3 regions of the Arthrobacter sp. PvP103 genome follow, and region 3 is predicted to be linked to each of the others. Evidence: riboswitches for the same ligand, from Rfam matches in the RefSeq annotation. Region 3 holds a riboswitch; each other region holds the start of a gene.
The links. A riboswitch is a leader RNA that binds a small molecule or an ion and turns the genes downstream of it on or off. The one in region 3 is predicted to bind cyclic di-AMP.

Region 1 (5,240 bases), 150 kb from region 3:
CCAAGGAATTCCGCCCGGACGTGCTGGTGCTGGATGTGATGCTCCCCGGGTTCGACGGCGTCGAGCTGCTCACCAGGATCCGCGCCTTCGCGCCGGAGGTGCCCGCGCTCTTCCTGACGGCGAAGGACGCCGTCCAGGACCGCATCCTTGGCCTGGCGGCCGGCGGGGACGACTACGTCACCAAGCCCTTCAGCATGGAAGAGGTGCTCCTGCGCCTGCACCGGCTGGTCCAGCGTTCCGGAGTCGCCGCCATGGACACCGCCGAACTCGTGGTGGGCGACCTCGTCCTCAACATTGACACGCGCGAAGTGACCCGGGCCGGGGAGGAACTGCAGCTGACCGCCACCCAGTTCGAACTCCTCCGCTACCTCATGGAGAACCCCAGGCGGGTGGTCAGCAAGGCACAGATCCTGGACCGCGTATGGGACTACGACTTCGGTGGCCAGGCCAACATCGTGGAGCTCTACATTTCCTACCTGCGAAAAAAGGTGGATGCCGTCCACCCGCCCATGATCCACACCGTCCGCGGCGCGGGATACGTCATCAAACCGGCGGATTGAGCGGTGCCCACACTCTCCGGCGTAACCCGCAAAGACCGCCGCCGCTGGCTTGATCCGTCGACCTGGCACCTGCGCACCCGGCTGGTACTGGTGGCCATGGCACTCCTTGTGGCCATCTGCGGCGCGATCGGCCTGTTCAGCTATGCCTCCATGGATTCCTTCCTGACCAGGCAGCTCGATGAACGGCTGGGGCAGGCCTCACGGCTGTCGAACGAGGCAGGACGGCCACGGCCCAGCAACCCGTCCGGCAGGCAGGACGGGTTCGAAGGCCCGGGCCAGGGCGTCGGAACGCTCATCGCGCGCATAGATAACGGGAATGTCAGCAGCGCCGGGTTCCTCGCCAAAGACGCCACCGTGGCGTCCCTCTCCCCCGAGGATAACCAGATTCTTTTGGCACTCCAGCCCGACGGAACGCCCGTCGATCGGGCACTGTCCACCGGCTCCTACCGTCTGGTGGCAGTCCAGGCGCCATACGGGGACGTGATTGTCACCGGACTCCCCCTGAACGAAAAACAGAACACGCTCAACTCTTTGGTATGGACGATGGTGATCGTGTCGATGGGCGGCCTGATCCTGATCGGCCTTGCCGGAACGGTGCTGATCCGTCGCACCATGAAACCCCTCGAGCAACTGTCCGAAGTCGCCACGCAGGTTTCGAAACTGCCGCTCGACGCCGGCGAGGTGGCCCTCGCAGTCCGCGTGCCGCCGTCGAACGCGCACCCCGGAACCGAAGTGGGCAGTGTGGGGCATGCCCTCAACCTCATGCTGGATAACGTCTCCAAAGCGCTGGAAGCCCGCCAGCAGAGCGAAACCAGGGTGCGCCAGTTCGTGGCCGACGCATCGCACGAGCTGCGCACGCCGCTCACCGCCATTCGCGGCTACACGGAACTCATGCGCATGACCGAGGACTTCACCCCGGACGGCCAGAAGTCGCTGGCCAGGGTGCAGAGCCAGTCTGAACGGATGACCACCCTGGTGGAGGACCTCCTGCTGTTGGCCCGGTTGGACGAAGGCCAGCCGCTAAAGATCAGCGATGTGGACCTGACGCAGCTTGCGGTGGAAACCGTCAGCGACGAGAAGGTCATGGCACCGGACCGCATCTGGCAGCTGGAGCTTCCGGAAGAGCCCGTGGTGGTCCGCGGGGATGCCAGGCAGCTGCACCAGGTGATCGCCAACCTGCTCTCCAATGCCCGCAAGCACACGGAACCGGGCACTACCGTGGTCACTGGAGTGATGCGGTCAGCCGACGGCAGCGCCGTGGTGACCGTAACGGACAACGGTGCCGGGATCCCGCCGGAGTTTGTGGACCGGGTTTTCGCCCGCTTTGCCCGGGCGGATGCGGCGCGAACCAGTCCGGGAGGTTCTGCTTCTGGTTCCGGCGGCACGCGCGCTGCGGCTGCCGAGGGCACGAGTGGCCTGGGCCTGTCGATCGTGCAGTCGATCGTGGAGGCGCACGGCGGAACCGTGGAGGTCAATTCACGCCCGGGACGCACCGAGTTTGCCCTGCGGCTCCCGGGGGAATTACCGGAAGCCTAGCGGCACCGCAAACCCGCTTCCGGCTTCGGCGAACGCGCAAGCCAACGCGCCGCCGTCGTGACCCTCGTTACCGAAATGTGACTTAAGCGCCGGACTCCTGTACGGTTTTTAGAGTGCGGCCACCGTTCCGGCCGCATATCCGGATGGACGCCAAACTCTGCCGCTACCCGGATTTCCTCATGATCAGGCAGAGGCGGGGGACCCAGGTCTCCGGGCATTCTGCATAGCCGCCCTTGGGGTGAAGCCGACACGTGAAGTTCCGTGCGGCCGGATGACCTCATCCGAACCCGACAGCTAACTCCGCCGGCATCGAGAGGCAACCATGACTAAATCCACGCCAGAAGTACGTCCTGAGCCCGCTTCCCGCAAGTCCGCAGCGCCTGCGCAACGCTCACGCCACCGCGCCGAACCAGCCGCCAAGGTGTCCCCGCTGTCCCGGTTCGCTGCCAGCCTGCAGGGCTCCGGCCGCCGGGCCGCAGTAGTAACCACCGCTTGCGCCGTGCTGATTGGTGTCGGCGCCGCCGGCCAGGCTTCCGAACCCGTCGGCCCTGCAACATCGGCAACGGGCGCAGGGAGCGCCGCAACTACTGCCGACGCCGAATCGAAGCTCGCGTTCGAAAAAATCCTCGTTTCCGCCATGCCCGCGCCGTCCTCCGTCAGCGTGAACGCGCAGTCGTCCGGTGAGAAGCCGTCGGAGGAGACGGCACCGGAAGCGCCTGCAGCCGCCCCCGCTCCTGCACCTGCCGCGGCTCCCCAACCGGCTCCTGCCCCGGCGCCGCCCGTAGCCGTGGACGATCCCGCAGCTGCCCAGGCGTATGCAGCCTCCCAGCTTGGAACGTACGGCTGGGCGGCTGACCAGATGCAGTGCCTCACCACGCTGTGGACCAAGGAATCGGATTGGAAGACCACTGCCACGAACGCCAGCAGCGGCGCGTACGGCATTGTCCAGTCGCTGCCGGCCGAAAAGATGGCCAGCGCCGGGTCCGACTACCTGACCAACTTCCGCACCCAGATCAACTGGGGCTTGAACTACGTGAAGGAACGGTACGGCTCCCCCTGCGGCGCCCTGGACTTCCACTACGCCAACAACTGGTACTAGACCGGCACCTGTAGCCACCTTGGTTCGCAACGCCGGAGGCCCCGAATCCATGCTTGGATTCGGGGCCTCCGGCCGTCTTGGCGTTCTTGCTTCCTCCTGGACCCCCGGGGACCTTCGCGCCCCGTTTCGGGTCCACAAGGTTTTCACAAGGTCGACGAGTGACTGTTGGTCGCCGCCGCTTTCAATTGTCTTCCCAGCGGCTGCCGGCCCCAGCGCCGTCATCAAGATGCAGGGAGCACAAGAATGAAAAAATGGTTAGTTCCGACGGCCGTTCTGGCCTCAATCTTCGCGGCCGCCGCTCCGGCCGCCGCCGCCCCTTCGGGCCCGCCGCAGCCACCGCTTCAGACCAATTACGTCTTCCACTGCGGCCAAGCCGCCGGTGGCTTCGACATCGAGGCCACCGTAACTGGCCGCGTAAAGGACATCGTCATCCCGGGTGACAGAGTCATTTCAATAGCCCCGAACCTCAACGTGACCCTAACTGCAAACGGTAAGACCGTAAGTTACGTCATCACGGGCGCCTCACACATCCAATTTGTGCCAAATGCCGAAGATCCCACCAGCGTCGAATTCAAGTCGACCGGCAGGAACCTCCTTTCATTCGCCGATACTGACAAGACCGGACCTGACGTTTCCGGCGTCGTCCTCGTATCGGGCAACTTCAACTTCGCCGTTGCCGGGGACTTCCAGACGGAACTCCGGAGATACTCTGGACCGGGCAGGGTCATAGACGTCTGCGAAGTACTCGCGCCATAACGCACCCAACCGCGGCGGCGGTGCTCCCACCAAAGACGGCGGGCGCACTGTCGCCGGTTCCCTTGCCCTTATCCGCACCCGGCAAGGCCCACAGCAGCTGCACAGCTTCGGCCTAAATTCTTCATATGCGGCGGCGCCATAGTTGAACCATGACGCTCACAGACCTGGCCACGGGAACCCCGCTGCACCCGCAACCGCAGGCCGCCGTCGACCCCAGGCCGGGTCCTCCCGATCCGACGTTCCTCCGGCCGGGTCACGTCCGCCGGGCCCCCATAGATACGCGGATGACGGGCGTGACAGGAACCGCTGCGCCCGTCCTGGATGTAGTCATCCCGGTCTACAACGAGGAACAGGGCCTGGAGCAGTCCCTTCGCCAACTCCACTGGTATCTGGCCGGCACGTTTCCCTACCCGTTCCGGATTACGGTGGCGGATAATTCCAGCACCGACGGCACGCTCAAGGCCGCCGAGCGAGTGGCCCGGGAACTACGCGAGGTCACGGTGGTCCGGCTAACCTCCAAAGGACGCGGCAACGCGCTCCGCACCGTGTGGCTGGCCTCGCCGTCCCCCGTCCTGGCCTACATGGACGTGAGTCTTTCCACCGACCTCGCTGCGCTCGCTCCCCTGGTCGCCCCGCTTCTTTCCGGACACTCGGACCTGGCGATCGGGTCGCGGCTGGCACGATCTTCTTGTGTTGTCCGCGGACCGTGGCGGGGGTTCATCTCCCGCGGCTACAACTTTCTGCTGCATACGCTGATGGGTGCGCGTTTCAGCGATGCGCAGTGCGGCTTCAAGGCTATCCGTGCAGATGTTGCCCGGCACATCCTGCCGCACACGGCCGACACCGCATGGTTCTTTGACACCGAACTGCTGGTCCTGGCCGAAAGATGCGGACTCCGCGTGCACGAGGTCCCGGTGGACTGGAGGGACGGTGGCGACGCCGGTGTGGACCTCTTCCAGACTGCCCTCGCCGATCTTCGCGGCATGGGCCGCCTCAGCCGCGACTTGGCGACCGGCCGCATTCCGGTTCCGGAACTGCGGGCCCAACTCGCGCCGTGGTGCCACCGCCTCGATGACGGCTACGGCAGCCGGAGCCACCGCATGGCTTCCTCCGGGCAGGTGAAATACCGCGTCGGAGCAGCAGGAGAATGAACGCTGAGGAAGAAGTTGGCCAATGCCCTGTCCACCGGAGAAGCCCCGAGGAGCGCCACCCTGGCCACGGTGCTGGGACGGGCAAAGACGCGCCGGGCGCCGCGGCTCATGGACTCAGTCGCAGCCATGTCCACCAGC
Region 2 (5,240 bases), 2.9 Mb from region 3:
CGCGGCACTGCGGTCCTTCCGCGACGAGAGCCACCGGGACATTGAGAGGTGGTCGGCTGAACTCGCCGAGGGCACCATGAGCCCTGAAACGGCCTTGGACCGGCTACGGGATGCCCGGACGCACCTGACCGAACTGCTGAAAAACCACGCAGACACAGTCATCGCAGGCTTCGCGAAGACCGACCGGGAGGCCAGACTGATGCGAGAGGAAATGGACAGCGCGCAGGCCGGTACAAAGGTCAAGTACGGCCGTACTTACGAACCCAGCATCCTTGGCACGGTCTATCCGTCGTACTACTTCTTCTCAGTCCCCGCCTTCAACACCGGGTTCAGCACCGGGGTGGGGAGCGTCAGCACGGCCCGCGGCGGTGGCGGCACCACCGGCTACGGCGGCAGCGGAGGCAGTTTCTCCGGGTCCGGGAGTTCGTCCAGTTTCTAGGCACGGTTCAAGGCCCCGAACTGCCGGCGGTGCGGCCGCTGCGGCCCGCCACCGGGTCTCGACAAGGATCCCGGATCGGAGGAAGCTGAGCATCGTAAAGCGATCACTACATCGGTTCGCCGCATCGATTCAGACCAGGCAAACCGACTCCGCTGTCCGGTCGCGCACGCGGGTCCGGACAGCCCCATCCGCAACTCCGATTGATGGAGAGAGCCATGACCACGAACGTTGTCGCTCAACTCGCAGTAAAGTCGCACAATTCTCCGGACGAAAAGCGCCGCCCGGACAAGACGGAAGTGGATCTTGTATCCGTCGACGCCTACACCATCGGAAGATTCAAGTTTGAACCCGGCTGGCGTTGGTCCGAGTGCATCAAGCCCGTCGTCCAGACCGATTCGTGCCAGCTCAGCCACGTTGGTTTCTGCGTTTCCGGCAAGCTCACGGTCCAGACTTCTGACGGCAGCCAGATCACCATCGCCGCTGATGACTCCTACAGCATCCCGCCAGGGCATGATGCATGGGTTGAGGGAGACGAGCCCTTTACGGGCATCGAGTTCGTCAGCGCCGCAGTGTTCGCCAAGGCCGCCGAATAGCAGCCAGGCGGCGTCTGGCAGCCCAGGTGCACAGCAGCTTCCCTACTGCGGGTGGATCCTGTCCACAATGAAATCCCCGCCGGGAATGACCGTGGTTTCATGGCCGTCGTCGAAACGCACCACGTAGGGCGGCGCTCCGTCAGCGCCATGGACCTCAATGATCTGGCCGTGCCGCTCCGCCGATCCGACCGTCTTGCCCCGGATAGTGATCCGGTCTCCCTGGGTTGCCTTCATGGCAATCACCTCCAAGAACCAGAGTACGAGTGTCGGGGCAGGGATAACAGGGCCGTTCCGCACTGGCAGGACGGGGGTTTCAGGCCGGGCGCCTATGCGGCGCCGGCCGGCATCTGGCGCTGGTGGCCGCCTGGCAGGAGTATTGGGATACAACGGATCTTGACCCTGGCACGGGACCGAGGGGGGAGCTGCTATGGCGGAGGAGAAACCGACCAGCTGGTGGGCTACGCTGCCCGGTCTGCTGACCGCCGCCGCAGCGGTGATCACCGCTGTGACGGGGCTGCTGCTCGGCCTGGGGCAGCTTGGGATGTTCGACGCCGGCAAGCCCGCAGCTTCAACGGCAGGCTCCTCCGCCGCCGGCGCGTCCTCACAACCGGACGGCACCGTGCCGCCGTCGGGTGCCGGGTCCGGCGCCGCTAACAGCCCGGAATGGGCCGTGGCCCTGCCCGCCGAACGCCGCTACCGGGCTGCCGACGTCGAATACGAAATTCTCGGTGCCCGTGCCCGCCCTGATGTGTCCGGCAAGATCGCGGTGACGTTTATGCTCAGATGCACCAACCACGGCAGGTACGACATCAACTTCTGGGACTCAACATTCAGGCTGAACGCGAGCGGGGTGAGCCACTCCCCCGATTCCGGCCTGAACGAGCTGGTGGCTGGCGATGCAAGCAAATCGGGCGATGTCCGCTTCACTATCCCGGCGGACACGCGCGATGCGGTCCTTCGCATCAAATTCGCAGAGGGCGAGGGCACGGTTCAGATCGAGATATCCCCGCCCTGAAACCCCGGGCGGATACGTGGCGACGGGGAAGGCCGGTGACCGGCTGCCCCCAAGGCAGCAGATCACCGGCCTGTCCTCCTGTTCCCTGCCCCCGGCGAGAACGGGACGGAAGGCTAGGCTCCGGCGCGGACGAAAGTCACGCCGCCGGTGGCCGTCAGCCAGGACAACGGGTGCGTGACGGTGGCGTTGACGCCGTTCATGCCGCCGCTGATCACCTGTCCGTCGCCGACGTAGATGCCCACGTGGCCGGACTGCACCACCATGTCGCCGGGCTGGGGTTCCCCCACCACTGAGCCGTAGTTCATGAACTGCATGGGTCCCAGGTCGCCGACGGGAATGCCTGCGGAGCCAAGTGCCTTTTCCACCATGGCGGTGCAGTCCTGGGTGATGCCCAGTTGGGCATAGGCGGCAGAAACCATGGCGTCATTGACGCCGCCGGCAGCCGGGGCAGGGGCGGGCGCAGCCGCCTGGACCTGGACGGAAACGGCAGGGGCCGCCGGCGTCGCGGCCGGTGCCGGAGCTGCCGCCGGGGCCGCCGCTTCTGCCGGGGCGGGCTCTGCAACCGGCACTTCGACCGGAGCGGGGGTGGTGCTGACGTCCGGCCGCTCGAAGCTGATCCTGACGTGGGAGTCCGCGCTGAGCGGGGCACCCACCTGGGCCTGGGCATCGAGGCCGGATGCCGGTGCCGAGTCGCGTTCCGCGGGAGCCTCGGCGGCCTGCGCAGCCATCCCGCTGGACAGGACCAGGCCCGAAGCCGCCGCAATTACCGCGGCCTGGCGGCCAACCTTGCTCCTGCCGCGGGCCGTTGGGAACCCGGAGCGCCCTGCAGGCGCTGTTGACGGATGATGAGCGGGCAGTTTGCGTGAAGACATGAAGTAACCTCTCCCGATGCCTGCGAGGTTAGCTGTCGGATTCGGATGGGAGACACCCGGCCGCAGTTGCCATCCGCTCAGCGGACGGCGTGCGGCTTCACCCCGAAGACCTGCACAAGAATCCTGCAGGCCAAAAGTGGTTTCCCCGTCCCTGCCGGATGGTTTCGATCGGATCCCGGACCGCGGCAGGGTTAGGCAATCCGCCCGGGAGTGCCCGTATCTGAGATAACCGGCACCGTTCCACCGTACGCGTGCCTCTCGGGCGATGTCACATTTGAGTAACGCGCTGCCGGACCAAGGGCGGGATGCAGATTTCGGCTGCTGTGTACTCGGGTACTGCGGCAATCAAAGTCGAGTGTTTTGCCTTGGCGCCGCGAGGCGTAGTCTACGTGCATGTTCTTGCGGGGGGACTCACACGCTTGGAGGCATCATGCGTTGGTCGAATCAGCCTGTCCGCAAGCCCGCGCGTTGCGTGGCGGATCCCCCTGAACCATTGGCCGAAGGCCGGCACGGCAGGCGCTGGGTTGCAGTCCTGGGTGCTCTGCTGCTTGCTGTCAGCACAGTGGCGGGCGTGGCTGGTACTTCGAAGGCTGCGGCGCCAACCATCGTCAGCCTGACGTTCGACGACGGCCTCGGCAGCCAGTTGGCCGCGGCGCAGGAGCTGAAAGCCCACGGACTGGTGGGAACTTTCTTCATCACCACGTCCTTCGTGGGCCAGTCCGGGTTCCTCACCCAAGCAAACCTGAACACTCTCGTGGCCGACGGCAATGAGATCGGCGGCCACAGCGTGACCCACCCGGACATGACAACGCTCAGCGCAGCGGCCGCCAGCGCGGAGGCCTGCAACAGCAAGTCGACCCTCGAGGCCTGGGGCTTCACCGTCCGGAACTTCGCCTACCCCTTCGCGGCGGTGAATCAGACAGCCCAAAACGCCGTCAGCGGCTGCGGGTACAGCAGTTCCCGTGGCCTCGGCGACATCCGCTCCCCCGCCAGCTGCGCCGACTGCCCCGTCGCCGAAACGCTCCCGCCGCAGGAACCCATGGTCACCAAGGCGCCGGACCAGGTGGCCGCCACATGGACCCTGGCGGACCTGCAGGCGACAGTCACCAACGCCGAGACAACCGGCGGCTGGCTGCAGCTGACGTTCCACGAGATTGCGAACGGAACGGATCCGTCGCTGTCCATCAGCCCCGCGCTGTTCAAAGAGTTCGTCACGTGGCTGGCCGCGCGGACAGCAAACGGTACGACGTCGGTGCGTACAGTGGCGCAGGCATTGGGCCAGTCCCCCGTATCGTCACCGCCTCCCTCGCCGTCGCCTTCACCGTCGCCGACCCCGACACCCTCGCCGTCGCCGTCGCCGTCGCCAATATCGTTTGCCGACGTGCCGCCGGGCGCGGCGCTGTACACCGAGGTCAGCTGGATGGCCACCCAAGGCATTTCCGTCGGCTGGCGCGAAAGCGACGGGACTCGCACGTTCCGTCCCGGCGCTGCGGCCAGCCGGGACATGATGGCGGCGTTCTTCTACCGGTTGGCCGGCAGCCCGGCCTACACGCCGGGCGCATCGCCCTTCACGGATGTCACGCCACAGACCCCCTTCTTCAAAGAGATCTCATGGCTTGCGTCACAAGGAATCTCCACCGGCTGGACCGAGGCTGACGGCACGAGGACCTACCGGCCAACATTGGCCGTCAACCGGGATCAGGTCGCCGCTTTTGTGTACCGCTTCGCCGGAAGCCCGGCTTACACGCCGGGGGTATCTCCCTTCGCGGACATTTCCCCGCAAACCGCATTCTTCAAAGAGATCTCATGGCTTGCGTCACAAGGAATCTCCACCGGCTGGACCGAGGCTGACGGCACGAGGACCTACCGGTCCGCGTTGCCGGTCAACCGTGACCAGGTGGCTGCTTTCCTCTACCGCTACAACAACGCCTTCCCTGCGTAAGAACCCGCGTGAAGCGGAATACGTGGTGAAACACTATTGCGTGGCGATCTGCCAGCTGAGCGATCAGCCGCCGGAGGATTTCGACGTCAACACGGAGCTCCTGATCCTCGAGGGCAAGGAACTGCATGTGGCGACGTGGGACGCCGAGCCGCGGGACGGCGGCTTTGACGTCCTGGTTCTCAACGACCGTGTCAGCGCCCTCGGGTTCATGGTGGTTACAGACTGGGAGTTCCTGGAAGGCAGGGCCTACGCGGTGGTGGAGCGCCGGGCCGGCGGCTGAGCGGCGTCCGCAAGCGACAGCGCCGCCGCGCGCCTCAGCCACGGATCAGGATCCCGCACCCAGCGCTCCAGCACAGCGCGTGCCCGCATCCCCGCTTGT
Region 3 (5,240 bases):
GAAAGCGACCGCGACAGGAGGGTGGCGCCGTCGTACATCAGCTGGGACTTGGGCACGCCACCCAGCCGCGATGACCGGCCGCCCGCCAGGATTAAGGCATCAAACTCCACAAGGCAAGCCTAGCCATTGAGGCGGGTCTGCGCAGGGGTGACGCCTCAGGCGGCGGATTCTGGCAGAAGGAAAGGGTCCCAAGCGGGGGTGGGCTTTTCCAGCTCCTTGATCTGCCAGATGGTGCCGTGCGGAGGCGCGGGCACGAACCTGAGCTTCCAGCCCATCTCGGCCGGCGTGTGGTCGCCCTTCACGTTATTGCACCGAAGGCAGGCGGCCACAAGATTTTCCCAGGAGTCCGCACCGCCCCTCGATTTCGGGTGGACGTGGTCAATGGTGTGTGCTGCCTTACCGCAGTAGGCGCAGCGGTGGGCGTCACGGCGCAGGACGCCCCGGCGGCTCACCGCGGTGGTTGTGTTGTACCGCGGCCGGATGTAACGGTTCAGGAGAATCACGGACGGGCGGCCCAGAATCTCCTGCGGCCCGACGACAGGATCGTCGCCCTCGGCCACTACGCTAGCTTTTCCGGTCAGCACAAGAACCAGCGCCCGGCGGAAGGTTACAACCGCCAGCGGTTCATATCCAGCATTAAGAACGAGAGTGCGCATGCACATACCTCTTCACGGCCGCACCCGTCAGGGGCTCGAGGGCCGGCTGCCCTCTGCTTGTCCGGGCTATGGATCGACAACACAAGAGTAAACACTCAAGTGGCCGATCACCGAATCGGTCCTTTACCATACACCCCGTGTCGGCAAAAATTCACCTGCCGGAAACGCAGAAGAACCCCTGCCCGGAGGCAGGGGTTCTTCCGGCAAGCGTCAGCTGGAGGCTTTAGCCGCCAACGCGGATGAAGACCGGGCCTGAGCCGACGTTGACGCTGAACAGGGAGGTGGTTCCACCGTTCCAGCCACCGTGCACGGCCTGGCCGTTGCCGACGTATACAGCGATGTGGGCCATGCCCATGCCGCCGTTCTCGTAGTATGCGAGGTCGCCCGGCTGTGCCTCGGCTGCACTCACGGTGCGGCCCAGGGAAAGGTAACCGGCCGGCCAGCCGTGGTAGTTGATGCCTACGGCTGCAAGCGCGTTGGTGGCGAGGGCCGTGCAGTCCTGGGCAACACCGAGCTGGGCGTAAGCCGCAGCTGCGATCGAGGCGCCGTTTCCGCTGGCAGCAGCGGGGGCCGCCGGGGCCGCCGGCGCTGCCGGGGCGGATACGGTCTCTGCAACGGCAGCCGGAGCGGCCGCGGGAGCAGCTTCCTGGACCTCAACAACCGGCTTCGGAGCCTCAACGACCGGAGCCGGGGAGGTGGAAACAGCCGGCTTCTCGAAGGAGATGGCGATGCTGGATGCAGCCGAGATGTTGGCCGGAGCGGAAGACTGGACTTCCAGGGTGGAAGCAGAGGTTGCTTCGCGCTGAACATTGGTGTCGGCAGCGTTGGCTGCGATACCGCTCGTCAGGACCAGACCGGAGGCAGCAGCGATAACCGCAGCCTGACGGCCCATGCCACCGGCGTTGTCGCCGACGGCCTTGGCAATGACAGCAAGCGAGTTGGTCTTAGTAACCTCGGCGCGATGCCGTGCGATGGCACGTGTAGTCATTAGTTCTCTCTTTCGTTTTCCTCAGACTGCATGGCAGGCCGCGGTTTTTGGACGCTCCGGCATCTTGGGGGTAAGCCGGAACGGCCCGAACAGGGTTTTTAGCGAAGAACGCGCGCTTCAGCGAAGGGAAGCGCGTGTTTTAGCGAAGCGTGTAGAACGCAGAAGTGCCCGTGGCGGACACAGCGTGCAGGAGAGTGCCCTGCGAGGGGTTGAGCGCGCTGATCATCATGCCGTTGCCGACGTAGATGCCAACGTGGGCGCCGCCGTTTTGCATGACAAGATCGCCCGGCGCCGGTGTGGCGGTAGGCGTCATGGCTGTCCATGCGTTGGTGCGGGGGATGCTGATGCCGGCCTGCGCGTAAACCCACTGGGTGAAGCCTGAGCAGTCCCAACCGCTGGGAGTGGTGCCGCCCCAGACGTACGGGCTGCCGATACCGGTGTAAGCGATAGCAGCGAGGCCCGATGCTGCTGCGGAAGATGCGGCGTCAGCAAGCTTGCTTGCCTTGGCCTCTCCGGCAGCCTCAGTGGAGGTCTCGCTGGCGTCCGTACCGGTGGACTGTGCCCGAACGGTTTCAACCTTGGGCGCTGCCTTCGTGGTCACTGCCGGACGCTCGAAGGAAACAGTCGCTGTCGGTTCTGCAGTTACGGTCAGCTGGGCCGACTGTGAGCCGGACTCCGTCGAAGCGGAAACGCCCAGGTTGGTATCGGCGGCGTTTGCCGGCATCCCAACACTAAGGATCAGTCCGGAAGCAGCTGCAATGACAGCCGCCTGGCGACCTACGGTCCCGGCGTTGGCAGTAACAGCCCTGGACACGGAGTTCAACGGGTTCGTACGAACCGTTTGCGCGCGGTGGCGCGCAGAATTGTGACGTGTAGACACGAAGGTAGCCTCTCCCAATGCCTACGAGGTGAGCTGTCGGATTCGGATGGGAGTCACCCGGCCGCTCGGCTTCCTGGGAAGCGTTGCGACTTAACCCCAAGGTCTTCTTGCGAAGACCAAAATTGGTTCCCCCGCCTCTGCCAGACGATGTAATGCGAACGGACCTTGAGCGGTGGCAGAGTTAGGCAATCCACTCAAGAGCGCCAACTTCGGAAAAGTTGGCGTGCTCTAAACGGTACAGGAATTCCGAACGAATGTCACATTCAGGTCACGGCATGTCACAGGGATGCGAGAGTGACCCATCGTTTGGATCAGAGCCAGCCGAGCGGGTCGACGACTTCGCCGTTGACCATCACTTCGAAATGGAGGTGGCAGCCGGTGGAGGCGCCGGTGGTCCCGCTGAGCGCCACCACATCGCCGCGGTTGACCTTCTGGCCGACCTGGACACTGGACGACGAGAGGTGGTTGTACGTGGTTTCCAGGCCGTTGCCGTGGTCAATCACCACACGGTTTCCACCGCCGTAGGGGTGCCAGCCGGAGAAGGTCACGGTTCCGCTGGCGGCAGCAAAAACGCTCGTGCCGCACTGGGCCGCGTAGTCCTGGCCGCGGTGGAACTCGCCGGCTCCGCCCGTGATCGGGCTGACCCGGAAGCCGAAAGGTGATGCGGTGACCATCTGTTCCAGCGGCGCGCCCAGGCTGCCGGTGGATGCCGCGCGGGTGATGGTTCCGGCTGACTGCGCGCTCAGCAACTGCTTGAGCTTGCCGTCCGGATCCCCCTTGGTGGCTACGGTGGTCCGGTTGAAATCGATCTTGGCGCTGGCGGCCGCGGAGACCTCCGGCTGGGCCGCGACTGATGCGGCGGCGGTATTTGCCGTGTCTGACGTGGCGACCATGGGGCTGGTTGACGGGACGGTCACGGTGAGGACCAGTCCGGTGGCGGCTAGCGCAATGCCTGCCTTCTGACCCACGCCGCTCGCCGAGGCAAAGTCCGTCACCTGGCTGAACAGGCTCCGGCGCCGGCGCGCATCACGGTGTGCGTCGCGCGGCCTGACCGTCATTACGGCTTCGGCCACGGGGTACTCCGAAGCGGGACCGGTCGCCCTGCGGCGGCCCCTGACGGTCTGCGTGGTCAAGAATTATCCTCTCTGGGAAGCCTGCGGAGTTAGCTGTCGGATTCGGGTCAGAGAGATCAAAGACCCGGTCCGCCAATGCAAGGCATCCGACACAGGGGTATCCCAAAGGAATCCTTCGTCGGAGGTGCTTTGCCGCTGACGGACTTCACCCCAAGGCCGTCTTGCAACGGCCGGTTGTGGTTCCCCCGCCTCTGCCAGGAGGTGATTCGTACCGTGATCCGCTGGCAGAGCTCGGCTTCGGATCAGGTAACGCTTTAGTATCGGCGCTAGTCCTCAACTATAGGTGATTAATCAGCGCGGTAATAATTCCGTTATCTGCGTCTCAGTGCGTTGTAGGTGGTCCTACAAGGTGCGCGGTTAGCGGACCGTAACAAATACGTGAGCTGCCACTTCGGGCGGCAGCTCCAGTGCACCTTCGATCTCGGGTACGCGCACCGAGATGTACTCCCCCACGCGCTCCAAGGACAGGGATGCCCCCGGACGGATGCCGCCTTCATCAAGCTGCACCAGCAGCTCCGGCTCAACCTGAATGGGCTCGGCCAGGCGGCTCACGGTAACGCGCGAGTCGACCCCGTATCCGGCCATGGCGTCAAGCAGGTTCACCACGCCGTCGGTAAACGCCGGAGCGGGCTGGCCGCCGAGTGCCGCCAGGCCGGGAATGGGGTTGCCGTATGGGGAAACCGTGGGGTGGTCCAGAAGCTCAAAAATGCGGCGCTCAACCCGCTCGCTCATGACGTGTTCCCAGCGGCACGCTTCGTCATGGACATACGCCCAGTCGAGGCCGATGACGTCGGCGAGGAGCCGCTCCGCAAGGCGGTGCTTGCGCATGACTTCGGTAGCCCGTTTCCGGCCCGTTTCGGTGAGCTCAAGGTGCCGGTCGCCCGAAACAACCACCAGTCCGTCGCGTTCCATCCGGCCAATGGTCTGCGAAACGGTGGGTCCGGAGTGGCGGAGCCGTTCGGCAATCCGCGCACGGAGAGCAACGATGTTCTCTTCCTCAAGCTCCAAGATTGTCCGAAGATACATCTCCGTGGTGTCGATCAGATCCGTCATCCAGCTCAGCTCCTCGAGCACAGTCCTTGCGTCAGTCCCACCGTACCGCGCGGCAGCGTTTCCCGTTGGCCTTGGCGAAGTGGACCTGCATCCACCGATCAGCCTTAGGGGGAACGGCCTCGCGGCATCAGCCCGCCCGCATCGCGGCCCGCTATACGTCAGGGACCAGCTTAGCCTATTTTGAATTACTCCGGATAATTCGGCGCGGAGCTTCACAGGGACGGGGCGGCTACCGCCTCAGGGATGTCTCAGTGACTGGACTATGACGGATACCGTTCCGTTCCCCGCTGGCGCGTCAGGCAGAATATAGGGGATCCCCCAGCAGGAACCCGTGCATTGCCGGGCCTCTCCCACGTCCACGCCGATAAATTGGAGCCATTGTGAGCGACAGCAGCATCACTATCCCCGCCAACCTCCTGCCCAAGGACGGACGGTTCGGCGCCGGGCCTTCAAAGATACGCCCCGAGCAGATCGAGGCCCTGTCTGCCGCCTCCGCCACGCTTCTTGGCACCTCGCACCGCCAGGCTCCG

Region 1: linked by a shared signal. The riboswitch ahead of JOE41_RS14420 (hypothetical protein) and the one ahead of JOE41_RS15070 (C40 family peptidase) in region 3 are both predicted to bind cyclic di-AMP.
Region 2: linked by a shared signal. The riboswitch ahead of JOE41_RS01590 (NlpC/P60 family protein) and the one ahead of JOE41_RS15070 (C40 family peptidase) in region 3 are both predicted to bind cyclic di-AMP.

Annotation. Positions count from the first base shown of each region.
Region 1 covers NZ_JAFIBQ010000001.1:3,104,733-3,109,972, reverse strand. The annotation lists gene JOE41_RS14430 (response regulator transcription factor) at 1-560, shown strand, start outside; gene JOE41_RS14425 (HAMP domain-containing sensor histidine kinase) at 564-2,096, shown strand; cyclic di-AMP (ydaO/yuaA leader) riboswitch at 2,235-2,419, shown strand; gene JOE41_RS14420 (hypothetical protein) at 2,419-3,195, shown strand; gene JOE41_RS14415 (hypothetical protein) at 3,439-3,951, shown strand; gene JOE41_RS14410 (dolichyl-phosphate beta-glucosyltransferase) at 4,101-5,102, shown strand; gene JOE41_RS14405 (STAS/SEC14 domain-containing protein) at 5,030-5,240, opposite strand, start outside.
Region 2 covers NZ_JAFIBQ010000001.1:341,447-346,686, forward strand. The annotation lists gene JOE41_RS01570 (DUF5129 domain-containing protein) at 1-439, shown strand, start outside; gene JOE41_RS01575 (cupin domain-containing protein) at 655-1,032, shown strand; gene JOE41_RS01580 (DUF1918 domain-containing protein) at 1,075-1,266, opposite strand; gene JOE41_RS01585 (hypothetical protein) at 1,460-2,047, shown strand; gene JOE41_RS01590 (NlpC/P60 family protein) at 2,161-2,919, opposite strand; cyclic di-AMP (ydaO/yuaA leader) riboswitch at 2,923-3,099, opposite strand; gene JOE41_RS01595 (polysaccharide deacetylase family protein) at 3,350-4,861, shown strand; gene JOE41_RS01600 (hypothetical protein) at 4,887-5,141, shown strand; gene JOE41_RS01605 (DNA alkylation repair protein) at 5,108-5,240, opposite strand, start outside.
Region 3 covers NZ_JAFIBQ010000001.1:3,256,403-3,261,642, reverse strand. The annotation lists gene JOE41_RS15085 (molybdenum cofactor guanylyltransferase) at 1-110, opposite strand, end outside; gene JOE41_RS15080 (HNH endonuclease) at 156-656, opposite strand; gene JOE41_RS15075 (NlpC/P60 family protein) at 880-1,644, opposite strand; gene JOE41_RS15070 (C40 family peptidase) at 1,784-2,368, opposite strand; cyclic di-AMP (ydaO/yuaA leader) riboswitch at 2,529-2,722, opposite strand; gene JOE41_RS15065 (M23 family metallopeptidase) at 2,836-3,657, opposite strand; cyclic di-AMP (ydaO/yuaA leader) riboswitch at 3,661-3,904, opposite strand; gene JOE41_RS15060 (metal-dependent transcriptional regulator) at 4,015-4,710, opposite strand; gene serC (phosphoserine transaminase) at 5,091-5,240, shown strand, end outside.